Regions from separate parts of the Mesorhizobium sp. M0317 genome, predicted to be linked through region 2. Evidence: predicted binding sites of a transcription regulator. Region 2 holds the regulator's gene; each other region holds the start of a gene.

Region 1 (7,295 bases), on a different contig from region 2:
TCCTTTCCCTCCGGAGGGGGAAGGTGGCGGTGCGAAGCAGCGACGGATTGAGGAAGCCGGTGCTCGAACGCGAGGCCGACGACGACATGGTTTTGCTGTCAGGCCGCGCCTACTTCACCGACACGCTCTGCCCACCCTCGACCGCCAGCACCAGCCGGCAGTTGGTGATCCGCGCCAGTTGCGCCAGCCGTCCGGCCGGGCGTTCGCCGTAAAGATCGGAAAGTGAGGCCGGCAGCACCAGCGCCAACGTGCCATTGCCGCGGTTTTCCCATTTCAGCCGCGGCATGACGCCGGGCATGGCCGCAGTCAGCAGATAGACGACGCGCAGCACCGCCGCCAGGATGCGGGCGCGCTCGAGATAGCGCGGCGTCGCCAGGCCGCGGATTTCCGGCGCCGCATCGTTGAACACGCCTTCGTGGCGGAACAGGCCGACCAGCGCCAGGAAGGCACGGCCGGGGTGATCGACGCCAATGAAGGATGCGTGGGCAATGATGTTGAGCGACTGCTTGCCGCGATATTCCGGGTGTGCGCGCCAGCCTATATCGGCCAGCAGACAGGCAGCGTGGCGATAGCGTGCCTCATCCTCCGTCTCGTCGATGCCGAAGGCGGCAAAGGTCTTGTCCGTCCATTCGACAAGCTCATGCGCATGGGTGACCGAGCGCGACCGCAGCCGCGCCAGTTCCTCCGAAGCGGAGACCAGCGGATCGGCCTTCTGCTCGGCAGGGTCGAGCAGCGAATAGAGAAACCCTTCGCGCACGCCCAATGCCGAGACGATAATCTTCGACGGCTGCATCGCCGCCATGATCTCCTGCAGCACGACCGCGCCATAGGGCAGCAGCGAACGGCGGTTCTTCGACACACCTTCGATGCCCTTGACCTTCTCGATCTCGCCTTTCGCCACCTGCTTCAGGAAATTGGCGGCGCTTTCGACACCGATCTCATAGTGGTGCATGACGCCAAGCGGGTAGTTGGTCATTTCCATGTGCAGCCGGGCAAGGTTTCGCCAGGTGCCGCCAACGGCGTAAAAGGGCCGTCCCGGCCCGCCCTTCAACAATTTGGCGCGCGCCAGTTCGTCGCGGGTGATCTTTGCCGCCTGGGCGAGCGAATTCCTGGCCATGTCCTGCAGCCGCAGGCCACCCAGCGGCAGCGTGATGCCGTCGCCGATCGCCTCGCCATTGATGTCGATAAGCTCCAGGCTGCCGCCGCCAAGATCGCCGGCAATGCCATTGGCGGGGTGGAAGCCCGAAATGACGCCAAGCGCCGAATAATGCGCCTCCTGCCGGCCAGTGAGCACGCGGATCTCGGTCTTGAGCACATCCTGGGCGCGGTGGATGAAATCGGGGCCGTTGATCGCTTCGCGGGCCGCGGCCGTTGCCAGCACAAACATGTGCTCCGCACCCGCCTGGTCGGAGAGCGCGCGGAAACGGCGGAACTCCTCCATCGAGCGCGTCACCGCCTCGGGATCGAGCTTGCCGGTCGAAACGATGCCGCGGCCGAGACCGGCCAGCATCTTTTCGTTGAACAGCAAGGTCGGCGAGCGCGCCAGCCCTTCATAGACGACAAGGCGGATCGAGTTCGAGCCGATGTCGATGATGGACAGCGGCCGGCGATCCTGCAGCCGGCCTTGGGACGTTGAAATCATCAGCCGGTGTTCTTCTTGCGACGCTTGAACTGCGCGATGCGCTTGGGCGCATGCGACTTCAGCGCGTCACCCCGTCCCGACAGGCTCGGATTGGTCATGAAATATTCCTGCGCGTTGAACGGTTCCTCACCCTCCTCCAGCACGACGCGCCGGGAGGTTCCGTCAGCCAATACGTCGAAACTTTGCTGGTTGTCCATGATGTTGCCCAGCATGATCTGGCCAAGGATCTGTTCATGCACCGTTGGATTGGTGATCGGCACCATGGTCTCGACGCGGCGGTCGAGATTACGTGGCATCAAGTCGGCCGAGGCGATGTAGACGATCGCCTCGTCCGACGGCAGGCCATGGCCGTTGCCGAAGCAGTAGATGCGGCTGTGTTCGAGGAAGCGGCCGACGATCGACTTGACCCTGATGTTTTCCGACAGGCCGGGCACCTGCGGCCGCAGGCAGCAGATGCCGCGCACGACGAGATCGATCTCGACGCCGGCACGGCTGGCGTCATAGAGCGCGTCGATGATGTTGGGATCGACGAGCGCGTTCATCTTCATCCAGATGCGCGCCGGACGGCCAGCCAGCGCGTAGGCGACCTCGTCGGCAATGTGCTTGAGGATACGGCTGCGCAGCGTAAACGGCGAGATGGCGATCCGCATCTCATCGGTCGGCTCGGCATAGCCGGTGATGAAGTTGAACAGCTGGGCGACATCGCGCGCGATCGTCGGATCGGTGGTGAAGAAGGACAGGTCGGTGTAAATGCGCGCTGTCACCGGATGGTAGTTGCCGGTGCCGAGATGCACATAGTTACGCAGCTTGCCGTCCTCGCGCCGCACCACCAGCGACATTTTCGCATGGGTTTTGAGTTCGAGGAAGCCGAACACGACCTGGACGCCGGCGCGTTCGAGGTCGCGCGCCCAGCGGATGTTGGCTTCCTCGTCGAAGCGCGCCTTGAGCTCGACCAGGGCGGTTACCGACTTGCCGGCCTCGGCCGCGTCGACCAAGGCGCGCACGATCGGGCTGTCGTTGGAGGTGCGGTAGAGCGTCTGCTTGATCGCCACCACCTCCGGGTCGGCCATCGCCTGGCGCAGGAATTGGACCACCACGTCAAAGGATTCATAGGGGTGGTGGACGACGATGTCCTTCTCGCGAATGGCCGCGAAACAGTCGCCGCCATGCTCGCGGATGCGCTCGGGAAAGCGTGGATTGTAGGGGGTGAACTTCAGGTCGTCGCGCGGCACGGCGACGATCTCGGAAATCTGGCTGAGCGCCAGCGGGCCGGTCAGAACGCTGATGCGGCTCGAAGAGACGCCAAGCTCGCCGGCGACGAACTCGCGCAATTCGCCGGGCATCGACTTGTCGAATTCGATGCGGATGACCGAACCGCGGCGGCGCCGCTTCAGCGCCGTCTCGAACAGGCGCACGAGATCTTCCGACTCTTCCTCGACCTCGATATCGCTGTCCCGGATGATGCGGAAGGTGCCGGAACCCTTGACCTCATAGCCGGGGAACAGCTTGCCGATATAGAGGCCGACAGCCTCCTCCAACGGAATGAAGCGAACGTGCTGCTTGCGGTCGGGCAGACGGATGAAGCGCTTCAGCGCCACCGGCAGGCGCAGAAGCGCGCTCATCTCCTCGCCATTCTTGCGATGGCGCAATTGCAGCGCCATCGAGAAGCCGAGATTGGGAATGAACGGAAACGGATGCGCCGGGTCGATCGACAGTGGAGTCAGCACCGGGAAAACCTGGTCCTGGAAATGGTCTTCCAGCCAGACTTTTTCATCCTTGGTCAGTGCATCGCGGGTGATGCTCTCAATGCCTTCCTTGTTGAGCAGCAACATCAGCGCCGAAAGGCTGTTCTGCTGGTCCTCCTGCAGCCGCTCGACCTCGCGCAGCAATTGTTCCAGCTGCTGCTCCGGCGTGCGGCCGTCGGGGCTCTTGAGCGCAATGCCTTCGCGCACCTGGCCCGCAAGGCCGGCGACGCGGACCATGAAGAATTCATCGAGATTGGCGGCCGAAATCGACAGGAAACGGACGCGTTCGAGCAGCGGATGGTGCTCGTTCTGTGATTCCTCGAGCACACGCCGGTTGAACTGCAGCCAGGAGAACTCACGGTTGACGAACCGATCGGGGTTGCCGCCCTCGGGGCTCGCCACCTCGACATTGATGAATTCGCTCTGCACCGGCTTCAGTTCGTTCATGGTTCCTGCTCTTCCCCGCCAACCGTCCCTTGGAGCGCCGCTGGACGTGCCATGCCTCTAACACGCTTTTGTGACGCATGGCCCTTCGGCGAAAACCGTTCCGATTTCAGGGACATGCACTTAACCGGCTCACCGTATCCTCTGACAGGCTTTTGCGACAGTTTCATTTCATCGATCTTGCAAACAGGCCTGTTATGTTCCAGATGCTTTTCGACGAGATCAAGGAGACGACGATGGCAGGCGGTTCCATTCCCCACTTCCAGAACGATGCGGGCCATCCGGCAATCGACATCGGCGTCAAGGAATTCATGTGCACCGGCGCCAACCCGCCCTTCGACCATCCACACGTGTTCCTCGACATGGGCGACGACAATGAAAAGGTCTGTCCCTACTGCTCGACGCTCTACCGCTATTCGGCGAAGCTGAGGGCGACGGAAACGCTGCCGGCTGGTTGCCTTTATATCGACCAGGCCGCCTGATCCTTCCGCGACAAGCCCGATGGAAGACATCAGGTCCCGGCAGGTCATAATCGCCGGGGCCGGCATCGCCGGGCTGACCGCTGCCCTTGCCTTCGCCGGACGGGGTTATCCGGTAAAGCTGATCGAACAGGCACAGCACCTAGAAGCGGCCGGCGCCGGCATCCAGCTTTCGCCCAACGCAACACGCATTCTTGGAAAACTCGGCGTGCTCGACCGACTGCTGCCCGCAGCGTTGCGGCCGGAAGCGGTCGTGCTCAAGGACGCCGGGACGCTGCGCGAACTGGCGCGGGTACCGCTCGGGCACGCCGCCGAAGCGCGCTGGCAGTCGCCCTATCTTGTCGCCCATCGCGCAGATCTGCAGGCAGCGCTGCTGGGGCAAATGGCCGAACGGCCAGAGATTGAGCTCATCACCGGCGCCCGCGTGACCGGCATCGTCAAAGACGCGCAATATGTCGCCGTGACCGCCGAAGTGGACGGCCGCGAGATCGAGGCACGCGGCAAACTGCTGGTCGGCGCCGACGGCGTCTGGTCGGCGGTCCGGGCGCAACTCGCAGGCGAGGACTTCGTCAAAAGCCGTTTTTCGGGCGAACTCGCCTGGCGAGTCACGATCGCGGCCGAGAGCGCCTCCGGCGAAGCCTTTGTCGCGATCGGCGCCGCCGACTGCGTCACCACGTTCCTGCATCCAGGCTTCCACATGGTCGCCTATCCCGTCAGCAAAGGCCGGGCCTTCAATCTCGCCGCCTTCACCAAGGGCGAGCGCATGGCCGAAGGTTGGTCGGGCCATGCCGATCCCGCGATCCTCACGGCTGCCCTGCGCGGCACCGCGCCGGGCCTGACGAAGCTTGTGGCACTGGCCGGCCCATGGACGGCCTTTCCGATCCACACCGTCGAACAACAGCGGTGGACGAGCCCGCAGGGCATCGCGCTGATCGGCGACGCTGCGCATGCGATGACGCCGTTTGCCGCACAGGGCGCGGCAATGGCGATCGAAGATGCCATCACGCTTGCCGACGCTATCGCCGATTTCCCTGGCGATCTGCCCAGAAGTTTTCAAATCTGGGAAAATCTTCGGCGGCCGCGTGTCGCCAAGGCCGCGCGTCGTGGGGCCGTAAACCGCCTCGCCTGGCATGCTGCCGGCCCGGTGGCGATCGCCCGCAATCTGTTCCTGGCCATGCGCTCGCCCGACAAGCTCGCCGCCGACCTCGACTGGCTCTATGGATGGCGAGCGGACGCTCGGCAGTCTAGATCGTCGACTTAGCGATCCTTCCCACCGCCCTCTGTCCTGCCGGACATCTCCCCCGCAAGGGGGGAGATTGGATGTCGCCGTCGCCTTCGCCAAAATCGCCGGCGTCGCAGCAGGAGCGCCGCGGGCAAAACGGCTGATCTCCCCCCTTGCGGGGGCGATGGCCGGCAGGCCAGAGGGGGGTGCTGTCCCGCTGACTTCAAAAGATCCAACACTGTCGCGGTGCGATGAAGGACTGCTAGTTATAAAACCGCATCGACAAGCCCAGCGAGGCCGGCAGCGGGTTCCACCAGCCGGTGCGCAGGCCGGCGGTGCGCAGGCCGGCGGCTGTCCAGGTGTTACAGCCGACAAGCGCGTTGAAATGGCCGTTCGCCTCGAAGAAGCGGTCGAAGCTGGAATAGGCGGCGTTCTCGATGACGACCGGACCATGCGGCCCTTGCTGGAAACTCGCGTCGATATAGTCGAGCAGCGCTGCAAAACGTTCCTCATCGATGTCGAAACCGGTGACAGCAGGGTGCGGCTCGGCGATGGCCCCGGCGATATCGACATGCATGACCGAGGCGTCCAGTGTCAGCGCCTTGAGGACGGGCACTGCTTTCAGCTGCGACCAGCTCGGCGTCTCCAGATAGAAGGCCCGGCCGCCCCAGCCAAAGACGATGTAGCTCACTTCCGGGGCGTCGACAGGGATGCCGGCAGCGACCAGGAAATGGAAGCGCCGGCGCACCTCGTCATCGACGGGAATGGCGATGTCGGTGTGGATCGGATTCTCCAGCACCAGAATATGGCGCGTGCCCTCACCCGCCGCTGACGCCGGCCACAGCGGACGCGGCACCAGCGTGCCGAGCGTGGCAGCGAGCGCGACCACGATAATCAGCATGGCCACGAAACGCAGGGCTTTTCTCATGCGGCGGCGGCTTTGTGTTTCAATGGAGAAGATCAACCCCGACCCCAGATAGCAAAAGAGCCCGGCCGCATTACGGCCGGGCTCTTTTGGTTCGCATGAAAATGCTCAGTGCAGGATCTGCGACAGAAACAGCTTCGTGCGCTCGTGGCGCGGATGGTCGAAGAACTCGGCCGGCGTGTTCTGTTCGACGATCTGGCCCTGATCCATGAAGATCACCCGGTTGGCGACCTTGCGGGCAAAGCCCATTTCGTGAGTGACGCACAGCATGGTCATGCCTTCCTCGGCCAGGCCCACCATCGTCTCCAGCACTTCCTTGATCATTTCTGGATCGAGCGCCGAGGTCGGCTCATCGAACAGCATGATGCGCGGGTTCATGCACAGCGAACGCGCGATCGCCACGCGCTGCTGCTGGCCGCCCGACAGCTGGCCCGGATATTTGTTGGCCTGTTCGGGGATCTTGACGCGCTTGAGGAAGTGCATCGCGATTTCCTCGGCCTGCTTCTTCGGCGTCTTGCGCACCCAGATCGGCGCCAGCGTGCAGTTCTCCAGGATGGTCAGATGCGGGAACAGGTTGAAGTGCTGGAACACCATGCCGACCTCGCGGCGCACCTCGTCGATCTTCTTGAGATCGTTGGTGAGTTCCTTGCCGTCGACGATGATCTTGCCCTTCTGGTGCTCTTCCAGCCGGTTGATGCAGCGGATCATGGTCGACTTGCCCGAGCCCGAAGGACCGCAGATGACGATGCGCTCGCCGCGCATCACCTTGAGGTTGATGTCCTTCAGCACATGGAACTCGCCATACCATTTGTGCATGCCGATGATGTCGATTGCGACA
Region 2 (7,295 bases):
AGGAAATCGGCAAGACCTGCATCGCCATCCGCAAGGACGGCAAGGCTGTCGACATTGACGGCGACTACACCGAGACGCTGGCCCGCATCGACTCCAACAAGACCGGCGTTGGCGTGTTCGGCCTTGCCTTCTACGAGAACAATGCCGACAAGCTGAAGGTCGCTACCGTGGAAGGCATCGTGCCTTCGACGCAGACCATCGCCGATGGCACGTACCCCGTGTCGCGGCCGTTGTTCTTCTACGTCAAGAAGGCGCATCTGGGCGTCGTTCCCGGCCTAAAGGAATATGTCGAGTTCTTCCTTGATGACCAGATGATCGGCCCGGAAAGCCCGCTCGCCCAGTACGGCCTTGTTTCCGCTCCCGACGCCGAACGTCAGGGTCAGCGCGACGCCTTCGCCGCCGGAAAGACGATGTAATCAACCGACCGGATCAGGGCGCGGACCAAATCCGCGCCCTGATTTCGCCGCTTGCCGTAACGGCGGCGGCGATCTGAATTTTCCTGGGGTGGGTGATGTCGTCCTTGCTCGTACTCGCCATAGTCATTGCCATAGGCGTGGTCGCTTTTGTGATCGGCCGCCAGCGCGCAGCGGCGCAGGATACCGGCAAGGTCAAGCCGCATTCGCGCGCGCATTATCATGGCTGGTGGGCCTTTCTGCTCGCGATCCTGCCTGCCGTCCTTTTGCTCGCCGTCTGGGATATCGGCTCTTCCTTCTATCTCGACCGGCACATCCATGCCGCTTTGCCCGAGCGCACCGCCGACACAAAGGTCGCCAGCGAAGCGCTCGACGCCAGCCTGGTGAAGAGCCTGGCCAAGGGCCTGCGCCGGCTCGATGGCGATACCGCACTTCCCGCTACTTTCGCCGAATTGCAGCCGCTGCTCGCCGCCAAGGGCGTGGCACTGGCCAGCGACACCCAGGACTATATGATCCCGATCGCGGTCGAGGCGAACAAGGTCCAGGACCGGCTCGGCCTGTTCGGCGCCGTGCTGACCTTCGCGCTGTCGGTCGCCGGCGCCTTCTATGCGCTGAGGCAGATCGCGCCGCGCGCCAGGGCGCGCAACAATGTCGAGAAGCTGATGCTGTGGGGGCTGCTTGCGGCCTCGACCATCGCCATCCTGACCACGGTCGGCATCGTGCTGTCGATGCTGTTCCAGACGATCACCTTCTTCGAAAGCGTATCGCCGATGAGCTTCTTCTTCGGCACGGTGTGGGATCCGCGTTTCGCCGCCGCCGGTTCCGGCGGCAGCCAGGGTCAGTTCGGCCTGATCCCGCTACTCGCCGGCACGCTCTACATCGCCGCCGTCGCGCTTCTGGTCGCAGTGCCGGTCGGGCTGATGTCGGCGGTCTACATGTCCGAATACGCCTCGCGCAGCGTCCGGTCGGTGGTCAAGCCCGCGCTTGAACTGCTGGCCGGCATCCCGACCATCGTCTACGGTATCTTCGCCGTGGTCACGCTCGGACCGTTCCTGCGCGACCTGTCGGCGGCACTCACCGGCGGCTCGCCCTTCATCCAGGGCCAGAGCATCTTCACCGCCGGTCTGGTGATGGGCGTCATGCTGATCCCGGTCGTGTCCTCTTTGTCCGACGACATCATCACCGCGGTGCCGCGCGCAATGCGTGACGGCTCGCTCGGCCTCGGCGCCACGCGCTCCGAGACGATCAAGCGGGTGATCCTGCCGGCGGCACTGCCCGGCATCGTCGGCGCCATCCTGTTGACGGCGTCGCGCGCCATCGGCGAGACGATGATCGTCGTGCTGGCGGCGGGCGTCGCCGCCAATCTGACGGCCAATCCGTTCGAGGCGATGACGACCATCACCGTCAAGATCGTCAACCAGCTGACCGGCGATCTCGAGTTCAACTCGCCGCAGACGCTGGTCGCCTTCGCGCTCGGCCTGACGCTGTTCGCGCTGACGCTGGTGATGAACATCGTCGCCCTCTACATCGTGCGCAAGTACCGGGAGCAGTACGAATGACCGACATCCCCCTGGACACGATGGCGGGTGCCGTCGCGCGTCCGCGCCGCGACATCGGGCTGAAGGCGCGCTATGCCGCCGAACGCCGGTTCCGCATCTATGGCGTGATTGCGATCTCGGTGGGCCTGGCGTTCCTGGCCATCATGCTGATCACCATCGTCTCGAAAGGCTACACCGCCTTCTGGCAGACGACGGTGACGCTGCCGGTCACCTTCGACGAGAAGGTGATCGATCCCTCCGGCAAGCGCGCCACCGACCCTACCGTGCTGATCAAGGCGAACTATCCCAAGCTCGCCGAAAACGCGCTGGTGGCCAAGCTCGGCATCGATCCGGCCAACAGGCCGATGATGCTGAAGCTCAAGGGCTTCCTGTCGGAAGGCGCGCGGGTCCAGCTGCGCGACATCGTCTCCGCCGATCCCTCGGTGATCGGCACGACGCGCGATGTCGACATCCTGGCTGCCGCCAATCTCGACTCGGCCTTCAAGGGTCAGATCGACCTCGGCGTCGATGAAGCGCGCCGCAAGGTGTCCAACCAGCAGATCGACTGGATGAACAAGCTTAAAGCCGACGGCGTGATGGCCGAGCATTTCAACACCGGCCTGTTCACCTATGGCGCCTCCAGCCGGCCCGAAACGTCGGGCATGGGCGTGGCGATCATCGGCTCGTTCTACATGATGGTGATCGTGCTGTTGCTGGCGCTGCCGATCGGCGTCGCCGCCTCGATCTATCTCGAGGAATTCGCCAAGAAGAACCGCTTTACGGACCTGATCGAAGTCAACATCAACAATCTCGCGGCGGTACCGTCGATCGTCTTCGGTCTGCTTGGCCTTGCCGTGTTCATCAACTTCCTCGGCATGCCGCGCTCGGCTTCCTTCGTCGGCGGCCTGGTGCTGACCTTGATGACATTGCCGACCATAATCATCGCCACGCGCGCCGCCCTCGCCGCGGTGCCGCCGTCGATCCGCTCGGCGGCCCTAGGTCTCGGCGCCTCCAAGATGCAGATGGTGTTCCATCACATCCTGCCGCTTGCCGCCCCAGGCATCCTTACCGGCACCATCATCGGCCTGGCGCGTGCGCTCGGCGAGACAGCACCGCTGCTCTTGATCGGCATGGTCGCTTTCGTCGCCGATTATCCGACGACGCCTTTCGATCCGGCGACCGCGCTGCCGGTTCAGATCTATATGTGGGCAAACGAGGCTGAGCGCGCTTTTGTCGAGCGCATGTCCGGCGCCATCATCATCCTGCTCGTCTTCCTCATGGCCATGAACATCACCGCGATCGTGCTCCGGCGCCGGTTCGAGCGGCGCTGGTAGAAAAAAGGCAATTTGGTATGAACATCATGACCGAACAGTCCCTTGAGAATGCAGTGGGCGACAAAATGAACGCCAAGTCGAACGAAGTCATCAAGATGCGCGGCGACAAGGTCGGCGTCTTCTACGGCGACAAGCAGGCGTTGTTCGACGTCAATCTCGACGTCCGCCAGAACCAGGTGACGGCGCTGATCGGCCCCTCCGGCTGCGGCAAGTCGACCTTCTTGCGCTGCCTCAACCGCATGAACGACACCATCGATTCGGCGCGGGTGACCGGCAAGATCACGCTCGATGAAGACGACATCTACGACAAGAACATCGATGTCGTCGAACTGCGCGCACGCGTCGGCATGGTGTTCCAGAAACCCAACCCGTTCCCGAAGTCCATCTACGAGAACGTCGCCTACGGCCCGCGCATCCATGGGCTGGCCAAGCGCAAGTCCGACATGGACCAGATCGTCGAGCAGAGCCTGAAGAAGGCTGCGATCTGGAACGAGGTCAAGGACCGCCTGCAGGAGCCCGGCACCGGCCTGTCCGGCGGCCAGCAGCAGCGCCTGTGCATCGCGCGCGCCATCGCCGTGTCGCCGGAGGTGATCCTGATGGACGAGCCCTGCTCGGCGCTCGATCCGATCGCCACCGCCCGTGTCGAGGAGCTGATAGACGAGCTGCGCCAGAACTACACGATCGTCATCGTCACCCATTCGATGCAGCAGGCGGCGCGCGTCTCGCAGCGCACGGCGATGTTCCATCTCGGCTATCTCGTCGAGGAGGGCGCCACCGACAAGATGTTCACCAACCCCGACGACAAGCGCACCCAGGACTACATTACCGGCCGCTTCGGCTGAGCCGTCCGGCGGGTGAATTTTCAGGCACGAGGACCAAGATCATGGGTGAACATACCGTCGCCTCCTTCGATGAAGAGCTCGGGCAGATCAGTAAGCTGATCCGCGACATGGGCGATCTGGCCGGCTCGATGGTCAGCGGCTCGACCAAGGCGCTGCTCAATTCGGACAATGCGCTGGCACAGCGTGTCGTGTCCGACGACGCCATCATGGATGCGCGCCAGCGCGAACTGGACGACCGCGCTATCACGCTGATCGCCAAGCGTCAGCCGATGGCCAACGATCTGCGCGCCGTGGTCGGCTCGATCCGCATGGCGGGCGACCTCGAGCGCATCGGCGACCTCGCCAAGAACATCGCCAAACGCGTCGGCACCGTGGGCTTGAGCGTCACGCCGCGCGACCTCTCGCACTCCATCGATGCCATGGCGCAACTGGTGCTGATCCAGGTGCAAGGCGTCGTCGAGGAATATGCCGCCACCGATGCGGCAGCTCTTGCAAAACTCAGGAATGACGACGAGCGCATCGACGTCAAATACACGTCCGTGTTTCGTGAGCTCTTGACCTACATGATGGAAGACCCTCGCAACATCACCGCCTGCACGCATCTCTTGTTCTGCGCCAAGAATCTTGAGCGCATCGGCGATCATGTCACCAACATCGCCGAAAATGCGTATTATGTGCTGACCGGCCAGCAATTGCCCGCCAATCGTCCGAAGCAGGACGAGACGGCGATGGCCACGCCGGCCTGATGAGGGTGAACTGCCTATGATCGCGCCACGCATCATGGTCGTGGAGGACGAGGAGCCGCTGGGCGTGCTCCTCCGCTACAACCTCGAATCCGAAGGCTATCAGGTCGAGGTGGTGACACGCGGCGACGAGGCCGAGATCCGCCTGCAGGAAAACGTGCCCGATCTCCTGGTGCTCGACTGGATGGTGCCCGCTGTTTCCGGCATCGAGCTCTGCCGGCGGCTTAGAGTGCGGCCCGAAACCGAGCGGCTGCCGATCATCATGCTGACCGCGCGCGGTGAGGAAAGCGATCGCGTGCGCGGCCTGTCCACCGGCGCCGACGACTATCTGGTCAAGCCATTCTCGACGCCGGAGTTCATGGCGCGCGTGAAGGCGCTGCTGCGCCGCGCCAAGCCGGAAGTGCTGTCCAGCGTGCTCAAGGTCGGCGACATCGTGCTCGACCGCGAGTCGCACCGTGTCTACCGCAAGAAGAGCGAGATCAGGCTCGGACCGACCGAGTTCCGGCTGCTCGAATTCATGATGCGCCATCCCGGCCGCGTGTTCTCGCGCAGCCAACTGCTCGACAATGTCTGGGGCGAGACGATCTATATCGACGAGCGAACCGTCGACGTCCATGTCGGGCGCTTACGCAAAGCGGTCAACAACGGCCGCATGCCGGATGTCATCCGTACCATTCGCGGCGCCGGCTACGCGATCAGGGAAGACTAGGATGCTGCGCGTCGCGCCGTTGCCGGCCATTCAGGCGAAATGCTTGCCGGATTTGGCCTGAATGCCCGGCGCGAAAATCTCCTGATCGACGAAGCCGAGCGCGCGCATGGCACAGCCTTCGCGGATCAGCGGCAGCTCGTTGGGCTCGGTGTCGAAGGAGATCGATTTCGAGTGCTGGCCGCCGGCGGTCTGGGCGATCGCTTCGCGCAATGCCGGTTCGATCAAGTCGAAGGCGGCGGCGCTGACGCCTACCATGGCGACGGGTGCCGGATCGATCAGCGCAAACAGGCTGCCGAGGCCGAAGCCGAGCGCCTCGCCGGCCTTGCAATAGGCTTCGCGCTCCGGGCCGTCGGTTTCGCGGGCGCGCGCGGCGAGTGCGCGCATATCAGCGTCGCCGATATCGACCGGCTCGGCATCCTCGCCCATCATTTTGGCGCTGCGCCAGATGGCGTAGTTTCCGGCATAGGCTTCCACGCAGCCGCGCCGCCCGCAGCGGCAGAGCGCGCCGCCCGGACGGTGGATCATGTGGCCGAACTCGCCGCCCGAGGAATGGGTGCCGGTGAACAGTTCGCCTTTCAGCACCAGGCCCATGCCGATGCCGTGCGATAAGAGGATGGCGATAAAATTGTCGCGGTAGCGCTCGGGCTGGCGCCATTGCAGGGCCACCGCCATCATATTGCAGTCGTTCTCCATGGTGGCAGGAATGCCGAATTCCGCTTCCAACATGTCGGCGAAGGCAATGTCGGTCAGTGGCGTGATTGGCGACCACAGCATGGCCCGCGCCTGCGAATCGGTGATGCCCTGGATGCCCATGGCAATGCGGGCGATGCTCTGGACATCGAGGTCCGGGTCCGCGAGACGCCGCCCGACGATTGCCACGCATTCGCCGATCAGCTCGTCGCGCGGCATGGTCAGCGTGTCGAGCCGGCGCTGTTCTTCCGCGACCACCTGGCCGGCATAGTCGATGACGGTGACGGAGAGGAAGTTCAGCGACAGCACCACGGTCATGACCGCCGCCGCTTCCGGGTTGAGGCCAAGGCCGACCTGCGGCCGGCCGCGTTTCAGCGAGCCGGTCTCGCCAGGCTTGCCTTCAATCAGGATGCCTTCTTGAATCAGATCAGACGAGATTGCCGATATCGTCGAATGGCTGAGGCCGGTGGTCGCCGCAATCTCGGTCCGCGACGGCTGGCCGGCCCGGCGCACGGCCGAAATCACCATCGCACGGTTGCGACGGCGCAGATCGTCGTGGCGGATCCCAACCGACATTTGTTTCCTCCCGGCCTCCTCGCGCCTCATGATAGTGAAGGCGTTCGACGGCACCAGCCAAATATTGGCAGACGCCGGCAGCCCTGTCATTGTTTATTGCGGACCTCGAAAAAATTCGGCACGGCCATCAGAATCCATCAGAATCGATGTTGACAGCGCCTTATCATTGAACCAGTATTTTTTCGAGGCTCGAAAAAATAGGGCCTCTGTGTGCAGGCCTTCGGGCCGGTTTTGTCGCGCCGCACGCGGCGCAGGGAGGATTATGATGAACAGATTTGCAGCCGCCATGCTGGCGGGTGTCGCCATGTCGCTGGCGCTGATGTCGGTCGCGCAGGCGAAGGACAAGGTCATCGGCGTGTCGTGGTCGAACTTCCAGGAAGAGCGCTGGAAGACCGACGAGGCGGCGATGAAAACGGCGATCGAGGCTGCCGGCGACAAGTACATTTCCGC
Region 3 (7,295 bases), on a different contig from region 2:
GCGCGATCCTGACGCCGAAACCGCTCGCCGTGGTGCTGACCGCCTATTCCATCCGCGCCTCCTTCTTCGCCATCCATGCCTTGATGCGCGACACCTTTGCCGGCATGGGCGGCACGGTTGAATCAGGCGAACTGATCATCCGCGAGCAGTCCGCCGGGCGGGCGCTGTCGACATCGCTGTTTTCGCGCTGGGTGGCCTGAATGCCCCGGAGACCTGAATGCCCGGGAGTCCCGAATGAATGAGCGGCACGCCGGCGCGCCCGGGCAGGTCAAGGAAGTCACCAGCCTTGCCAATCCGCTGATCAAGGACATCAAGGCGCTCGCCCAGAAGAAATTCCGCGACCAGCAGAACGCCTTCATGGCCGAAGGGCTGAAGCTGGTCATCGACGCCCTCGACCTCGGCTGGTCGATCAGGACGCTGGTTTTCGCCAAGGCCGGACGCGGCAATGCGGCGGTCGAAAAGGTGGCGGCGCGCACGGTTGCCGCCGGCGGCACCGTGCTCGAAGTGTCCGAAAAAGTGCTGGTCGCCATCACCCGCCGTGACAATCCGCAAATGGTTGTCGGCGTCTTCCGGCAAAAACTGCTGCCGCTAAGAGACATCCGCGCTCACGACGGCGACGTCTGGGTGGCGCTCGACCGGGTGCGCGATCCCGGCAATCTCGGCACCGTCATCCGCACCGTCGATGCCGTCGGCGCCAAGGGCGTCATCCTGGTCGGCGAGACTACCGATCCTTTTTCTGTCGAGACCGTGCGCGCCACCATGGGCTCGATCTTCGCCGTGCCGGTGACCAAGGCGACGCCGGAAGCATTTCTGGCTTGGCGAAACAGCTTCTCGGGCCTGGTGGTCGGCACCCATCTGAAGGGTTCGGTCGACTACCGCTCGGTCGATTTCTCCCGAGGACCGGTGCTCTTGATGATGGGCAATGAGCAGCAGGGCCTGCCCGACAATCTGGCGGAAAGCTGCGACCGGCTGCTGCGGATTCCGCAGGCCGGCCGCGCCGATTCACTCAATTTGGCGGTCGCCACCGGAATCATGCTGTTCGAGATCCGGCGCGGCGCGCTGAAACTTGCCCCCGAGGACGCCACATCGTGAAATCATGGTCTCCCTATGCGCTGCTGGTGGTGGTGGCAATCGCGCTCGACCAGTGGATAAAGCATCTGATCGAGACCGGCCTCGTCTTCCAGGAAAAGCTCGACCTGGTGCCATTCCTGGCGCTGTTTCGCACCTACAATACCGGCATCGCCTTCTCGATGTTCTCGTCCTTCGGCGACACCGGCCTGGTCGTCATCGCGGTCGTGGTCGTTGCCTTCGTGCTTTATCTGGCGACGCGCACGCCCGCCGGCCATGTGCTGGCCCGCATCGGCTTTGCCCTGATCATCGGCGGCGCGATCGGCAATCTGATCGACCGCGCCGTCTACGGCCACGTCATCGACTATATATTGTTCCACACGCCGGTATGGTCCTTCGCCGTCTTCAACCTTGCCGATGCCTTCATTTCGGTCGGCGCGGCGCTGGTCGTCTTCGACGAGTTCATCGGCTGGCGGCGCGAGGCCAAGCCGCAAGGCCCAGAAGCCTGACGGCCCGACTCTTTTGACCAATTGACCTCGCCGGACGGTCGCCGCACAGTTCGGCCAGAGCCAGCCAATGCCGACCGCCAGCCTTTGCGAAGCCGAGGAGAAGAGATGCCTGAAACCTTCAAAGCCATCCTCGTTTCGCGCGACGCCGAAAAGAAGCAATCGGTCGAGATCGTCGATTTCAGCGAAGCCGATCTGATGGAAGGCGACGTAACTGTCGCGGTCGAGGCGACGACGGTCAACTACAAGGACGGGCTGGCCATCACTGGGAAAGCGCCAGTGATCCGCCGCTGGCCGCTGGTGCCGGGCATCGATTTCGCCGGAACCGTCCTCTCCTCATCGCATGCCGACTGGCGCAAGGGCGACAAGGTCATCCTCAATGGCTGGGGCGTCGGCGAGACGCATTTCGGCGCCTATGCCGGGCGCGCGCGCGTCAACGGCGACTGGCTGGTGCCGTTGCCCGACGGCATCAGCGCGCACGATGCGATGGCGGTCGGCACCGCCGGCTATACGGCCATGCTCAGCGTCATGGCGCTGGAGCGGCACGGCATCCTGCCGGATCGCGGCCCGGTGGTGGTGACGGGTGCAGCCGGCGGCGTTGGGTCGGTCGCGGTCTCGATCCTGTCCAGCCTTGGCTATCACGTCATCGCCTCGACCGGCCGCAACGCCGAAAGCTCCTATCTGATCGACCTCGGTGCCGCCGAAGTGATTTCGCGCGAGGAACTCTCCCAGCCGGCCAAGCCGCTGGCCAAGGAGCGCTGGGCCGGCGGCATCGATGCCGTCGGCAGCCACACGCTGGCCAATGTGCTGTCGATGACCGCCTATGGCGGCGCGGTCGCCGCCTGCGGCCTGGCGGGTGGCATGGATCTGCCGTCGAGCGTCGCCCCGTTCATCCTGCGCGGCGTCTCGCTGCTCGGCATCGATTCGGTGATGGCGCCCAAGGCCGTGCGCCTCGAAGCCTGGCGCCGCATCGGCAGCGATCTCGATCTGCAAAAGCTCGCCGGCCTGTCGACGACCATCGGCTTCGACGACATCATCGCCGCCGCCCACGACATCGTCGAGGGCAAGATCAGGGGGCGCATGGTCGTGGATATGTGAGGCCCCGAAGCCGCCAGAACGGGCGGCAAAAATGCATGACCGCTAAAATTCGAACGATCCGCCGCGCTTTTCCATAATCTCTATCTGGCAAGGAGTTCCGCATGATCGCGGAGTCCGCCAGGAAAGAGAAGAGCCGCGCCGAAAGCATCGACGGGCCGAACCCGGCGACGCCCAAGCGGCAGCATGTTGCCGCGCCGCCGCTGGCGCCGGATTTGCCGCGCCCCACGTCCGAGGGCCTGCCGTTCCTGACGGTGGTCGCCAGTGTCGTGCTGGCGGGCCTCTCCCACCTCACCGGTGCGCCGATCTTCATCACCCTCGGCCTGCTGGCGACAGGCGTTGCCGGCGTCGCCATGCACCTGCGCAACCGCCGCACCGTCCACCGCGCGACGGCCTTGCTCGACGAAACCGCCGCGCGCAGCCGCGCCGAGATCGAGACGCTGGCCGACCGCATGTGGGAGATGCAGGAGAGCGAGGAGCGTTTTCGCGGGCTGATCGATGCGCTCGGCGATCTCGTCGTCCACCGCGACCGCGACGGCCACATCGTCTATGCCAACATGGTTTTCGCCGGCCTCGTCGGAACCGATCAGCGCGACCTTGCCGGCAGGACTCTGGCCGACCTCGGCATCGATGTCGGTATCGTTCCCGACGCCGCCTTTTCGGATCACGAATGCCTGAGTTCCACCGACGTCTCCATCCGCACGCCGAACGGTCCGCGCTGGTTCTCGTGGATCGAACTGTCGGTGCGCGACAAGGATAGCGGCGCCGTCTCGCACCGGGCGATTGCCCGTGACATCACCGCCCGCAAGCGCGCCGAATCCTCGTTGATCACCGCGCGCGAGCGCGCCGAATATGCCAGCCAGGCCAAGTCGCGCTTCCTCGCCACCGTCAGCCATGAGATCCGCACGCCGATGAACGGCATCATGGGCATGGCCAAGCTACTGGCCGACACCAATCTGTCGCCCGAGCAGCGCACCTATGTCGGCGCCGTCTCGACCTCGGCCAGCGCGCTTTTGGCGCTCATCGAAGACCTGCTCGACTATTCCAAGATCGAGGCCGGCCGCTTCGACCCGGAACCGCAGCCGACATCGTTGCGTGAAATTGCCGACAACATCATCGAACTGATGGCGGCGAAAGCCTTCGCCAAGAACATCGGCCTCGGCTGTCATGTCGAGCCCGACGTGCCACAGATGATCATGGCCGATCCGGGAAGAGTCAGGCAGGTGCTGCTCAACCTGATCGGCAATGCGATCAAGTTCACCGACACCGGCGGCGTGCTGGTTTCGGTTGCACGGGCCCGCACCGAGACCAGCGACCGCATCTGCTTCACCGTCGCCGACACCGGCCCTGGCCTGCGCGAAGAGGATATGGAGCGCATCTTCGAGGAGTTCGAACAGTCCGACGGCACCTCGACCCGCACCCATGGCGGCGCCGGCCTCGGTCTGGCCATATCGAGGCGCCTGGTCGCCGCCATGGGCGGTGCCATTTCGGTGTCGAGCCGGCTTGGCGAGGGATCGGAATTCGTCTTCGAGATCCCGGCCGCAGGAGCAACCGAAGCACCGCAGAACCGGCAGAACATCCTCGCCGGCCGGCGCGCCGTGATCGTGTCGAAGAACGCCGTCGAGGCGGACGCCATCGCCCGCACCATCCGCGCCCATGGCGGCGCCGTCGACGTCGCCGCAACCGCTTCCCAGGCGACGCCCTTCGCCGAACATTGCGATGTGCTGTTGATCGACGCGGCCCTGGAGGACGGCGACGGCAGACTGCTCAAGCGCCTGCGCCAGAGTGGCTTTGCCGATTGCGAGGCGATCACGCTGATCGCGCCGACCGACCGCGGCATGCTTGGCGAATTCCGCACCAGCGGCTACGCCACCTTCTTGGCGAGGCCGGTGCGCGGCGAAACCCTGCTGCGCGTGCTGCTGACCAGTCATGCCCCTGCCTTGCCGCCGCCCAAGCCGGAAAAGACCGGCGCGTCCTCGCTTCGTGCCCATGGCGGGCGCCAGCAAGGTTTGTCGGTGCTGATCGCCGAAGACAACGACATCAACGCCATGCTTGCCCGCGCCACGCTTTTGAAGGCGGGACATCGCGTGAAAGTGGTCGGCAATGGCAAGGCCGCGGTCGAGGCGGTGACCGAAGCCGGGCTGAAAAATCGCTTCGATGTGGTGCTGATGGATTTGCACATGCCGGTCATGGACGGGCTGGACGCGATCGCCGCCATCCGCCGCCACGAGGAGGAAATGGCTGTGCCGCCGGTTCCGATCATGGTGCTTTCGGCCGACAGCCAGGAAAAGACCCGCCACACCGTGCTCGCCCATGGCGCCAGCGGCTTTGTCACCAAGCCGCTCGATCCCGACGCGCTGGTCCATGCCGTCGAGGGCCAGGTGGCCGCCTGAATTCATGTCGCTCGAAAATGGCCCCGGTTTTGAGAAGACGACATGCACAAAACAAAGACTTGAAGCGCGTCGCGTGAATCGTCCCAGCGCGACGCGCTTCATGGCGACGCTGGCGCAATCCTCGCGTCACGTAGGTAGCCGAATGAGGGTTTTCGCCAGCCGACGAAGTATTGCCCGTCGCGCCGTATCACGGTACTGTCACAATCCTGTTGCACCTACACCGTATCCCCGTGCCAAGAGGGATGGCTCGAAGGAGAATCACTCGTGCATACAGTTATGCCGGAATGTGACACTCGGCCCAGCGCAGGCGGCGCTTTGCTCGCCGCGCGGAACGCCGATGCCGTCGCAACAGGCGCACCGCTGGGCCGTATCGGCAATCTCGAAGTGCGGCTTGCCCGCAATGAGGCCGAGATCGCCGCCGCGCAGGAAGTGCGCTACCGGGTGTTTTATGACGAGCTTGGCGCCAGGGGGGACCTGTTCCAGGCGCAGGACCGGCGCGACGCCGACCGCTTCGACCCGCTGTGCGACCATCTCCTCGTGCTGGACACTTCGATCTCCGGCCCCGAGCATCGCCGCATCGTCGGCACTTACCGCCTGCTGCGGCAAGAGATTGCGGCGACCGCCGGCGGCTTCTATTCCGAAGGCGAGTTCGAACTGACCAAGCTGATCGCCCGCCATCCCGGCCAGCGCTTCCTTGAGCTCGGCCGCTCCTGCGTGCTGCCGGAATACCGCTCGAAGCGCACCATCGAGGCGCTGTGGCAAGGCATCTGGGCCTACATCAACCACTATGAGATCGGCGTGATGACCGGTTGTGCCTCGTTCCCTGGCACGGTGCCGGCTGCGCATGCCGAGGCGCTCACCTACCTTGCCCATCACTGCCGGACCAACTCCGCCTGGGATGTGCGGGCTGTCTCCGGCCGCTATTGCTCGATGGATCTGATGCCGATCGAGGCGGTCAACGCCAAGGCGGCGATCGCGGCCATGCCGCCGTTGGTCAAGGGCTATCTGCGCGTCGGCGCCCGCATCGGCGACGGCTGCGTCATCGACCGTGAGTTCTCCACGGTCGATGTGTTCGTGGTGATGCCGGTCAAGGAAATCGGCGCCCGCTACGTCAACTATTATGGCGGGGAAGCGCAGCGCTTTGCGGCGTGAGGCAGTAGGCAGTAGGCAGTAGTGAAGGCTGCCGCGAATGCTGACTACCGACTATTCCCTATTCCCTATTCCCTATTCCCTATTCCCTATTCCCTAATCCCTCTCCCTACGGAATATCCTCCGGTCGCCGTCCCGGGCGGCTCTTGTAGGACGGAAAGGTCCAGCCGAATTTCAGCGCGCCGCCGCGCACCAGGAAAGCCGCGACGAAGCCGGCGACATCCGAGGCGAGCGGCGGCAGGCCGGCGAGATCGCCAAGTGTGTAGAGGCCGGCGCCCGCGAGTGCGGCGGTGACGTAGATTTCGGGCCTGAGCAGCACCGATGGCTCGCCGGCCAGCAGATCGCGCAGGATGCCGCCAAATGTGGCGGTCAACACGCCCATAACAACGGAGACGACCGGCGAGCCGGTGATGGCCAGCCCCTTGGCCGCGCCCATTACGGAAAAGGCCGCCAATCCGATGGCGTCGAGCCAGAGCAGCCATTTCCAGCGGGATTCGACGCGGTGGGCGATGAAGAAGACCAGCACCGCAACCGCCGCGCAAACCAGCACATAGCCGGAGTTGGCGACCCAAAAGACGGGCAGGTTGAGGATGACGTCGCGAAGCGTGCCGCCGCCAATGCCGGTAACGCTGGCCAGAAACAGGAAGCCGATAATGTCGAGCTGCTTGCGCGAAGCCGCCAACGCCCCGGTCGCGGCAAAGACGGCGACGCCAGCAAAGTCGAGGAGGTCGATGGGTGTCAGGGACATGAGGTAGTAGGGATTGGGAATTAGGGAAAGTATGAATAACACGAAGCCGCGCGATTGATACGCCTGCCTATTCCCTATTCCCTATTCCCTATTCCCTATCCCCTATCCCCTACTGCCTATTCCTACTCACGCATCCTTCTCGGCCTGCTCGTTCACCGGCCCCGGCTCGACCGGCGCTTCGGTGGCCGCGATCTTGGGGCCGCCCTTGGCGACCCCGACCATGGCCGGCCGCAGCACGCGCTCGCCGATCGAATAGCCCGGCTGCACGACCTGGACGACGGTGTTGGCCGGCACATCGGGATTCGGCACTTCGAACATCGCCTGGTGGAAATTCGG
Region 4 (7,295 bases), on a different contig from region 2:
CGAGCTTTGCCAGCGTCCGCAGCACCGCCTGGTTGGAATTCGCCTTCAAGGCGTAACAGACCAGCGTGTCGAGCCCGGCAAAGGCCCCGGCGAACACCCGGTAGTGTCTGGTCAAGGTTGCCGTCGAATAACAATAGAACGGCGTGCCGACGCTTGCGGCGATGTCTGGTATCGCCACGTCCTCGGCATGGAGCACGCCGTCGCGGTAATCGAAATGGTTCACGAGAGTGTTTCCGGAAGTTGGAGCACGAGACCTGGTTAGCACGAGACCTGGTCAGAAAGAGCAAGCCGGTCTCATCGGCCCTAGATCAGCGGGTCGAGGATGAATTTCTTGTCCACGACCGGTTTTTCCGGCTCCGGCGGCACCGGCTGTTTGGCGCGCTCGGCGTCCTTGCGGGCCTGGACGGCCGCTTCATAGGGCGTGTCGAGACCAGCCTTACGGCCGCAAGCGGTCACGGCAGCCATCGCCGTCAGCAGCGTCAGCGTCACCAAAATCCTGCTTGCGGTCATCGATCCATCCGTCCGAAACTTTATGTGCTGCGCTTTTAACCGAGTTTTAGGCGCATTGCACCCCGGCATCATGCCTTGGCGATGCGCTTTTTCCAGCTGCGGATCTGCTTCCTGACCTCCGACGGCGCCGTGCCGCCGAAACTGGTGCGGCTCTTCACCGAATTCTGCACCGCCAGAACCGAGAAGATGTCTGCCGTGATGCCGGGGTTGATCGACTGCAGATCCTCCAGCGACATCTTTTCAAGGCTCACCTTCTTCTCTTCGGCCAACGCCACTGCGCCGCCGGTGACATGGTGTGCCTCACGGAAGGGCAGGCCCAGCGTTCGCACCAGCCAGTCGGCGAGGTCGGTCGCGGTCGCGTGGCCCGAGCTGGCGGCCTTCTTCATGGCGGCGGCATTGACCGTCATGTCGCGCACCATGCCGGTCATCGCCGCCAGCATCAGATCGAGCGTCTCGGCGGCGTCGAAGACCGATTCCTTGTCTTCCTGCATGTCCTTGCCATAGGTCAGCGGCATGCCCTTCATCACCGTCAGCAGCCCGACGAGATGGCCGGTGACGCGGCCGGTCTTGCCGCGCACCAGTTCGGCGGCGTCCGGGTTCTTCTTCTGCGGCATGATTGAGGAGCCGGTGGAGAAACTGTCCGACAGTCTGACAAAGCCGAATTGCGGCGTCGACCAGATGATGATTTCTTCGGCGAGCCGCGACAGATGCGTGGCGGAGATCGCCACCAGGCTCAAAAACTCCAGCGCGAAATCGCGGTCGGAGACGCTGTCCAACGAATTGCGCATCGGCTCGCGGAAGCCGAGCGCCTTGGCGGTCTTGTGGCGATCGATCGGAAAACTGGTGCCGGCAAGCGCTGCCGCGCCGAGCGGGCTTTCATCCATCCGCTCGATGGCGTCGCGGACGCGCGACAGGTCGCGCGAAAACATCTCGACATAGGCCATGCAATGGTGGCCGAAGGTCACCGGCTGAGCCGCCTGCATGTGGGTGAAGCCGGGCATCACGGTCGCCGCATGCTCCTCGGCGCGATCGAGCAAGGCTGAGATCAGCCCCTTCAGCGCCTCGGCGACGCGAAAGCACTCGTCCTTGACCCAGAGCCGGAGATCCACCGCCACCTGGTCGTTGCGTGACCGCGCCGTGTGCAGGCGGCCGGCGGCCGGGCCGATCAGATCGGCAAGGCGGGCCTCGATGTTCATGTGAATGTCTTCCAGCCGGGTCGAGAACTCGAACGTGCCGGCCTCGATCTCTTTCAGGATCGTGTTCAGCCCGTGAGCGATTTTTTCTTGATCGGCCGCCGAAATAATGCCCGTTTCAGCCAACATCTCGCTGTGGGCGACCGAACCTCTTATGTCTTGGGCATAGAGTTTGCGGTCGAACGAAATCGATGCGTTGATCGCTTCCATGATCGCGGCCGGACCCGAGGCAAAACGTCCGCCCCACATCTGGTTGCTGGCCTTCTTGTCGCTCATCGCTATAACCCGTGCTCCGGAGCAGTCTTAGAAAAATGGCAGACGGTAACAGATACTTCCCGGCCCCGCGCCTGATCCTCGCCGCTTTGGTGGCGGGCGTGCTGGCCGGCGCGGTCGCGGTATATGTCAGCGAGAGCGGGTCTGGCAACAACGCAGCCACCGGCAGCGCACCTGCGGCCGGCGCGGGCAACAGCAAGGACGATGTCGCCTGCGCCGCCAAGAGCGACCGCGCCAAAAAGGTTGCCGCCGCAGCCACCGGCCAGGTGGCGGCATTGCTGCCCGCCGATCCGCCGCAATCGCTGAAAAGCCTCGCCTTCAACGGCCCAGACGGCAAGCCGATGACGATCGCCGATCATGTCGGCAAGACCGTGCTGCTCAACTTGTGGGCGACGTGGTGCGCGCCCTGCCGCGCCGAAATGCCGGCGCTCGATACGCTGCAGAAGGAAAAGGGCAGCGATGCCTTCGAAGTGGTCGCGGTCAATGTCGATGCCGGCGACGATGTGAAGCCGAAGAAGTTCCTAGCCGATATCGGCATCGGGTCGCTCGGCTACTACCGCGATTCGACGCTGGCGCTGTTCAACGACGTCAAGACGCGTGGCTTGGCGCTAGGCCTCCCCGTCACCATGCTGATCGACGGCGAAGGCTGCCTGATCGCGCATATGAACGGACCGGCCGAATGGTCGGGACCGGATGCCAAGCGCTTGGTCGAGGCCGCACTCGCCCCTTAGGATGAGCGCAGGGCCGCCGCCGGCGGCAGCATCAAGATGCTGCCGCCGCGTTGTTTGACGCTGGCGTCGTCGTGTGCCGCCGGCGCCGCGACGCCGGTCAGTTCGCTGAACGCCTCGATCGGGCTCGGCCGGCCTAGATAGTAGCCCTGGCCAATCTCGCAGGCCTCGGCGTCGAGGAATTTCAGCTCGCCCAGCGTCTCGACGCCCTCGGCCAGAACCGGCAGGCCGAGACCGCGGCCAAGCCCCAGAACGGCGCGCACGATGGCTGCCACCTGGCCGTTGCTGTCGACTGATTTGATGAATGAGCCGTCGATCTTGATCTTGTCGAAGGGGAAGGCGCGGAGATTGGACAGCGAGGAGTAGCCGGTGCCGAAATCGTCCATCGCCACACGCACGCCAAGCGCCTTCACCTGGCGCAAGGTCGCCAGCGCGCGCGGCATGTCCTTGACCAGCGCCGTTTCGGTGATCTCGAGTTCGAGCCTGCCGGGCGTCAGGCCGGAGCCGAGCAGGACTTCATGCACCTTGCGGCTGAAATTCGGATTGTGGAGCTGCACCGCCGAGACATTGACCGCGACGGTGAGAGGGTTCTTCCAGCGCGCAGCCTCGGCGCAGGCCGTCGCCAGCACCCATTCGCCGATCTGGATGATGACGCCGCTGTCTTCGGCCACCGGGATGAAGGTCGCCGGCGACACGTCGCCGCGCTGCGGATGGCGCCAGCGGATCAGCGCTTCGAACCCGACCATCCGCCCGCTGCTGATCTCCTTTTGTGGCTGGTAGACGAGGCGAAACTCATCGCGCGCCATGGCCTGGCGCAGTTCGTGCTCCATCACGCGCCGGTCTCGCGCCTCGGCGCCCATCGAGGCCTCGAAGTAACGGTAGGTGTCCTTGCCCTCGGCCTTGGCGCGGTAGAGCGCGGTGTCGGCGTGGCTGACCAGGAGTGTCGGCTCATCGGCGTCGAGCGGATAAAGTGCAATGCCGATGCTGGCCGACACCAGCCCGCCACCGACCGACAGCCGGTTTTCCTCGCGCATGGCCGCCAGCACCGCCTCGGCGATGCGGCCGGCCGCCTGCGGATCGGGAAGGTTCGGAGCGATGATGGCGAACTCGTCGCCGCCGAGACGCGCCAGCATCTGTCCGTGGCGGAGCACGGCGGAGCCGCATAGCGCCACCTTCTGCAGCATGGCATCGCCGGCGCCATGCCCGAACAGGTCGTTCACTTCCTTGAAGCGGTCGAGGTCGAGCAGCAGCAGCGCAAGATGCCCACCCTTGCCGCCGCGGTCCATTGCGGCAATTTCGGCCTCGAGCCGGCCGGAGAAACTGCGGCGGTTGGGGAGCCCGGTCAGCGGGTCGAAATGGGCGAGGCGCAGGATCTCCTGCTCGGCCTTCCTGCGTTCGCGGATGTCGCGCACGGCGACCACGCTGTGCCGCTTGCCGCAATAGTCGATGCTTCTGGCGATAAGTTCGACGGGGATGGTGGCGCCGTCATGGGCTCTGAGTTCGGCTTCCTGTGCCTGTCCGCTGCAGTCGGACATGCCGGCCGCGGTGCGTTCGCCGAAGAGGTCGCCAAGCAGCATCGCGTTCAGCACTTCCGGCGCAATGCCGGTGAGTGCCGCGATGCTGTCATTGGCGCTGACGATGCGGGCGCCGTCGCAGACGATCAGCCCCTCGACGGCGGCGTTGGCGAGGCCGTGCATGCGCTCGGCCTCGAGCTTGTGACGCCGGAAGCGAAGGTCGATCCACAATGCTGCGGCTGAAAGCACCAGGATAGCCATGCTGACTGCAGCGGCGGCGAAGGCCTGCGACACCGGTTCGACCGTGAACTGCGATATCTCGATGGAGGAGTCCGGGAAGATCGACACCGCGCCCATGGCGATGAAGTGCAGGCTGCAGATCGCCAGCGTCAACAGGATGGCGGCGGCGATTGTGGCCTGCATGGACGGCCGTCGCAACACGACCAGCAGCGCCAGCGCGGCGAGGGTGACGCCTGTCAGCACCGAGACGCCGACCAGCAGCGGGTTCCAGACGATGCGCCCTTCGACCTCGAAGGCGGCCATGCCGATATAGTGCATGGCGGCGATACCAGCGCCGAGGACCGCGCCGCCGACCAGAGGGTAGTCGATGCCCCGGCGCAAGGTGGCGATCCACATGCCCGCAGCGGTCAGGGCGACGGAACCGGCGAGCGAAAGCGCCGACATTTCCGTATTGTAGGCGTTGGGGATTCCGGGAGAAAAGGCAAGCATTGCGATGAAATGCGTCGCCCAGATACCGAAGCCGGTGGAAGTGGCTGCTATCATCAGCCAGGTATAGCGGTTGCGCTCGCTCGAGCGGTCGACATGGCGAAGCAGGTTGACCGCCGAGAAGGAAGAAATACCGCAAATGAGCGCTGCCAGTGCGACCAGTCTCAGATCGTGCTCATGCACGATACAATTATAGACCGTCAGCATCTCGCCCCACCTGCTCTCCCACAGCAATCAAGCCGTCCACTTGAATAGTATGCCACGCTTGACGAAGAATCGGTTATGCGAACTACAACTACAGCGGGTTTTTCGGGTTGTACGTTGCGGCGATCCTGTCTCATTCCAGACGCACGGTTACAGCAGCGCCTGGCGCGATGCCGCTCGGCCGATCTCGATCTGGCCGAGCGCCGGTTTGGCGGCCGCACGGTGCAGGTGCGTGGCGCTGTCACGCGGGCCCTTCACGCATCGCTGGGCGGTCGGCGATCCTTGCAGGCCCACCATGCCCCATTCTATCGCTGAGCCGGCTTGGCATTTCTCTCTGTCCTCGTTGCAAGGCGAGGGGGCGCGAAGTTAGCCGGGTATGAAATTCACGAAACAGCAACAAATCCGTTGTCCGATTGTCATCAGCGACACATATTGCGTTCGCGGGAGCGCCCCTTTCGCCAATGACAAACGGGAGATGAAACATGAAGTTGTTCGGCTTTGCGGCCGGTGTTGCCGCCACCTTGACCCTGCTTTCCACCACCTCCGCCTTCACCGCCACCCAGATCAGTTGGTGGCATGCAATGACCGGCGCCAATGCCGAGGTGGTCGACAAGATCGCCAAGGATTTCAATGCCAGCCAGAGCGACTATGAAATTCTCCCTGTTTTCAAGGGCACCTATCCCGAAACGCTGAATGCCGGCATCGCTGCCTTTCGTGCGGGGCAAGCGCCCGACATCATCCAGGTGTTCGACGTGGGTACCGGCGTCATGATGGCCGCCGAAGGTGCGATCAAGCCGGTGGCCGATGTGCTGACCAGCGCCGGCGTGACCTTCGACAAGAGCCAGTATTTGCCCGGCATCGTCGGCTACTATTCGAAGCCGGACGGGACCATGCTGTCCTTCCCCTATAATTCCTCGTCGCCCATCCTCTACTACAACAAGGATATCTTCCAGAAGGCCGGGCTTGATGTGAACAATCCGCCAAAGACCTGGAACGAGGTGTGGGAAGCCGCCAAGAAGATCAAGGCGAGCGGCGCCGCTTCCTGCGGCTATACCTCGACCTGGTTGACCTGGATCCACCTTGAGGCCTTCGCTGCCTGGAATGACGTTTCCTATGGCACCAACCAGAACGGACTTGCCGGAACCGACGTCGAGCTCAAGATCAATGCGCCGATCTTCGTCAATCATTTCCAGGCGCTCGCCGACCTGGCCAAGGACGGCACCTTCAAATATGGCGGCCGTACATCCGAAGCCAAGCAGATCTTTCTTGCCGGAGAATGCGGCATCTTCACCGAATCGTCGGGGGGTCTCGGTGACATCGTCAAGTCGGGCATGAACTACGGCATCGGCCAGCTTCCCTATGATAGTGACGCCAAGGGCGCGCCCCAGAACACCACGCCGGGCGGCGCCAGCCTGTGGGTGTTCGGCAACAAATCGGACGAGGAATACAAGGGCGTCGCGGCGTTCTTCTCCTACCTGTCCAAGACCGAAGTGCAGGAGTATCTGCATCAGAAGTCGGGTTATCTGCCGGTGACGCTCGCTGCCTATGAGGCGACCAAGAAGTCCGGCTTCTATGACAAGAACCCGGGCCGTGAGACGCCGATCCTGCAGATGCTGGGCAAGGCGCCGACCGAGAACTCGAAGGGCGTGCGCCTCGTCAACCTGCCGCAGGTGCGCGACATCGAGAATGAGGAGTTCGAGAAGATGCTGGCCGGCCAGCAGACTGCGCAGCAGGCGCTCGACAACGCGGTCGCACGCGGCAACAAGGCGATTCAAGAAGCGATCGGAAACTGAAGCGATTGTCAGTTGAACCTCGTCCACGCGGACCCGCGTGGACGATTTCCTGAATAGTGAGGGAATCACCCTGTCTCCACGCGTCGTCTTTCCCAACAAGACCCTGCCTTACCTGCTGGTGGCGCCGCAACTCGCCATTACGCTGATCTTTTTCTACTGGCCGACCGGGCAGGCGCTCTACCAGTCGATGCTCAGGGAAGATCCGTTCGGGCTGAAGAGCAAGTTCGTCGGGCTCGCCAATTTTCGCAAGGTGCTGGCCGACCCGGCCTACCTCAACTCGATCAAAGTTACGCTGGTGTTCTCTCTGGCGACCGCGATCGTCGCCATGGGTGTGGCCCTGTTGCTTGCCGTCAT

What was found. Region 2 encodes PhoB, which activates phosphate uptake and scavenging genes when phosphate is short. Its sites were predicted from a motif close to TGTCATNNANCTGTCAT; they were not measured.
Region 1: NKI88_RS14825 (RNA degradosome polyphosphate kinase) is a predicted target of PhoB. The motif match lies at 3,989-4,005, and genes of this name have one in related genera.
Region 3: olsB (l-ornithine N(alpha)-acyltransferase) is a predicted target of PhoB. The motif match lies at 5,259-5,275, and genes of this name have one in related genera.
Region 4: ugpB (sn-glycerol-3-phosphate ABC transporter substrate-binding protein UgpB) is a predicted target of PhoB. The motif match lies at 5,552-5,568, and genes of this name have one in related genera.

The regions. Positions count from the first base shown of each region.
Region 1 is NZ_JAMYRV010000018.1:18,844-26,138, forward strand. Features, by position in the region: gene ppx (exopolyphosphatase) at 110-1,642, opposite strand; gene NKI88_RS14825 (RNA degradosome polyphosphate kinase) at 1,642-3,834, opposite strand; gene NKI88_RS14830 (zinc-finger domain-containing protein) at 4,068-4,313, shown strand; gene NKI88_RS14835 (FAD-dependent monooxygenase) at 4,333-5,571, shown strand; gene NKI88_RS14840 (TIGR02117 family protein) at 5,795-6,460, opposite strand; gene NKI88_RS14845 (amino acid ABC transporter ATP-binding protein) at 6,566-7,295, opposite strand, start outside.
Region 2 is NZ_JAMYRV010000030.1:74,689-81,983, forward strand. Features, by position in the region: gene NKI88_RS20540 (substrate-binding domain-containing protein) at 1-416, shown strand, start outside; gene pstC (phosphate ABC transporter permease subunit PstC) at 512-1,972, shown strand; gene pstA (phosphate ABC transporter permease PstA) at 1,969-3,285, shown strand; gene pstB (phosphate ABC transporter ATP-binding protein PstB) at 3,303-4,127, shown strand; gene phoU (phosphate signaling complex protein PhoU) at 4,169-4,873, shown strand; gene phoB (phosphate regulon transcriptional regulator PhoB) at 4,890-5,579, shown strand; gene NKI88_RS20570 (ROK family transcriptional regulator) at 5,610-6,845, opposite strand; gene xylF (D-xylose ABC transporter substrate-binding protein) at 7,111-7,295, shown strand, end outside.
Region 3 is NZ_JAMYRV010000022.1:25,872-33,166, forward strand. Features, by position in the region: gene NKI88_RS16760 (RsmD family RNA methyltransferase) at 1-200, shown strand, start outside; gene NKI88_RS16765 (TrmH family RNA methyltransferase) at 235-1,092, shown strand; gene lspA (signal peptidase II) at 1,089-1,577, shown strand; gene acuI (acrylyl-CoA reductase (NADPH)) at 1,683-2,672, shown strand; gene NKI88_RS16780 (response regulator) at 2,774-5,062, shown strand; gene olsB (l-ornithine N(alpha)-acyltransferase) at 5,339-6,214, shown strand; gene NKI88_RS16790 (trimeric intracellular cation channel family protein) at 6,321-6,953, opposite strand; gene grpE (nucleotide exchange factor GrpE) at 7,086-7,295, opposite strand, start outside.
Region 4 is NZ_JAMYRV010000055.1:17,816-25,110, forward strand. Features, by position in the region: gene lysA (diaminopimelate decarboxylase) at 1-223, opposite strand, end outside; gene NKI88_RS28025 (hypothetical protein) at 304-510, opposite strand; gene argH (argininosuccinate lyase) at 579-1,979, opposite strand; gene tlpA (thiol:disulfide interchange protein TlpA) at 2,015-2,707, shown strand; gene NKI88_RS28040 (bifunctional diguanylate cyclase/phosphodiesterase) at 2,704-5,151, opposite strand; gene ugpB (sn-glycerol-3-phosphate ABC transporter substrate-binding protein UgpB) at 5,631-6,941, shown strand; partial or broken gene ugpA (sn-glycerol-3-phosphate ABC transporter permease UgpA) at 7,012-7,295, shown strand, end outside.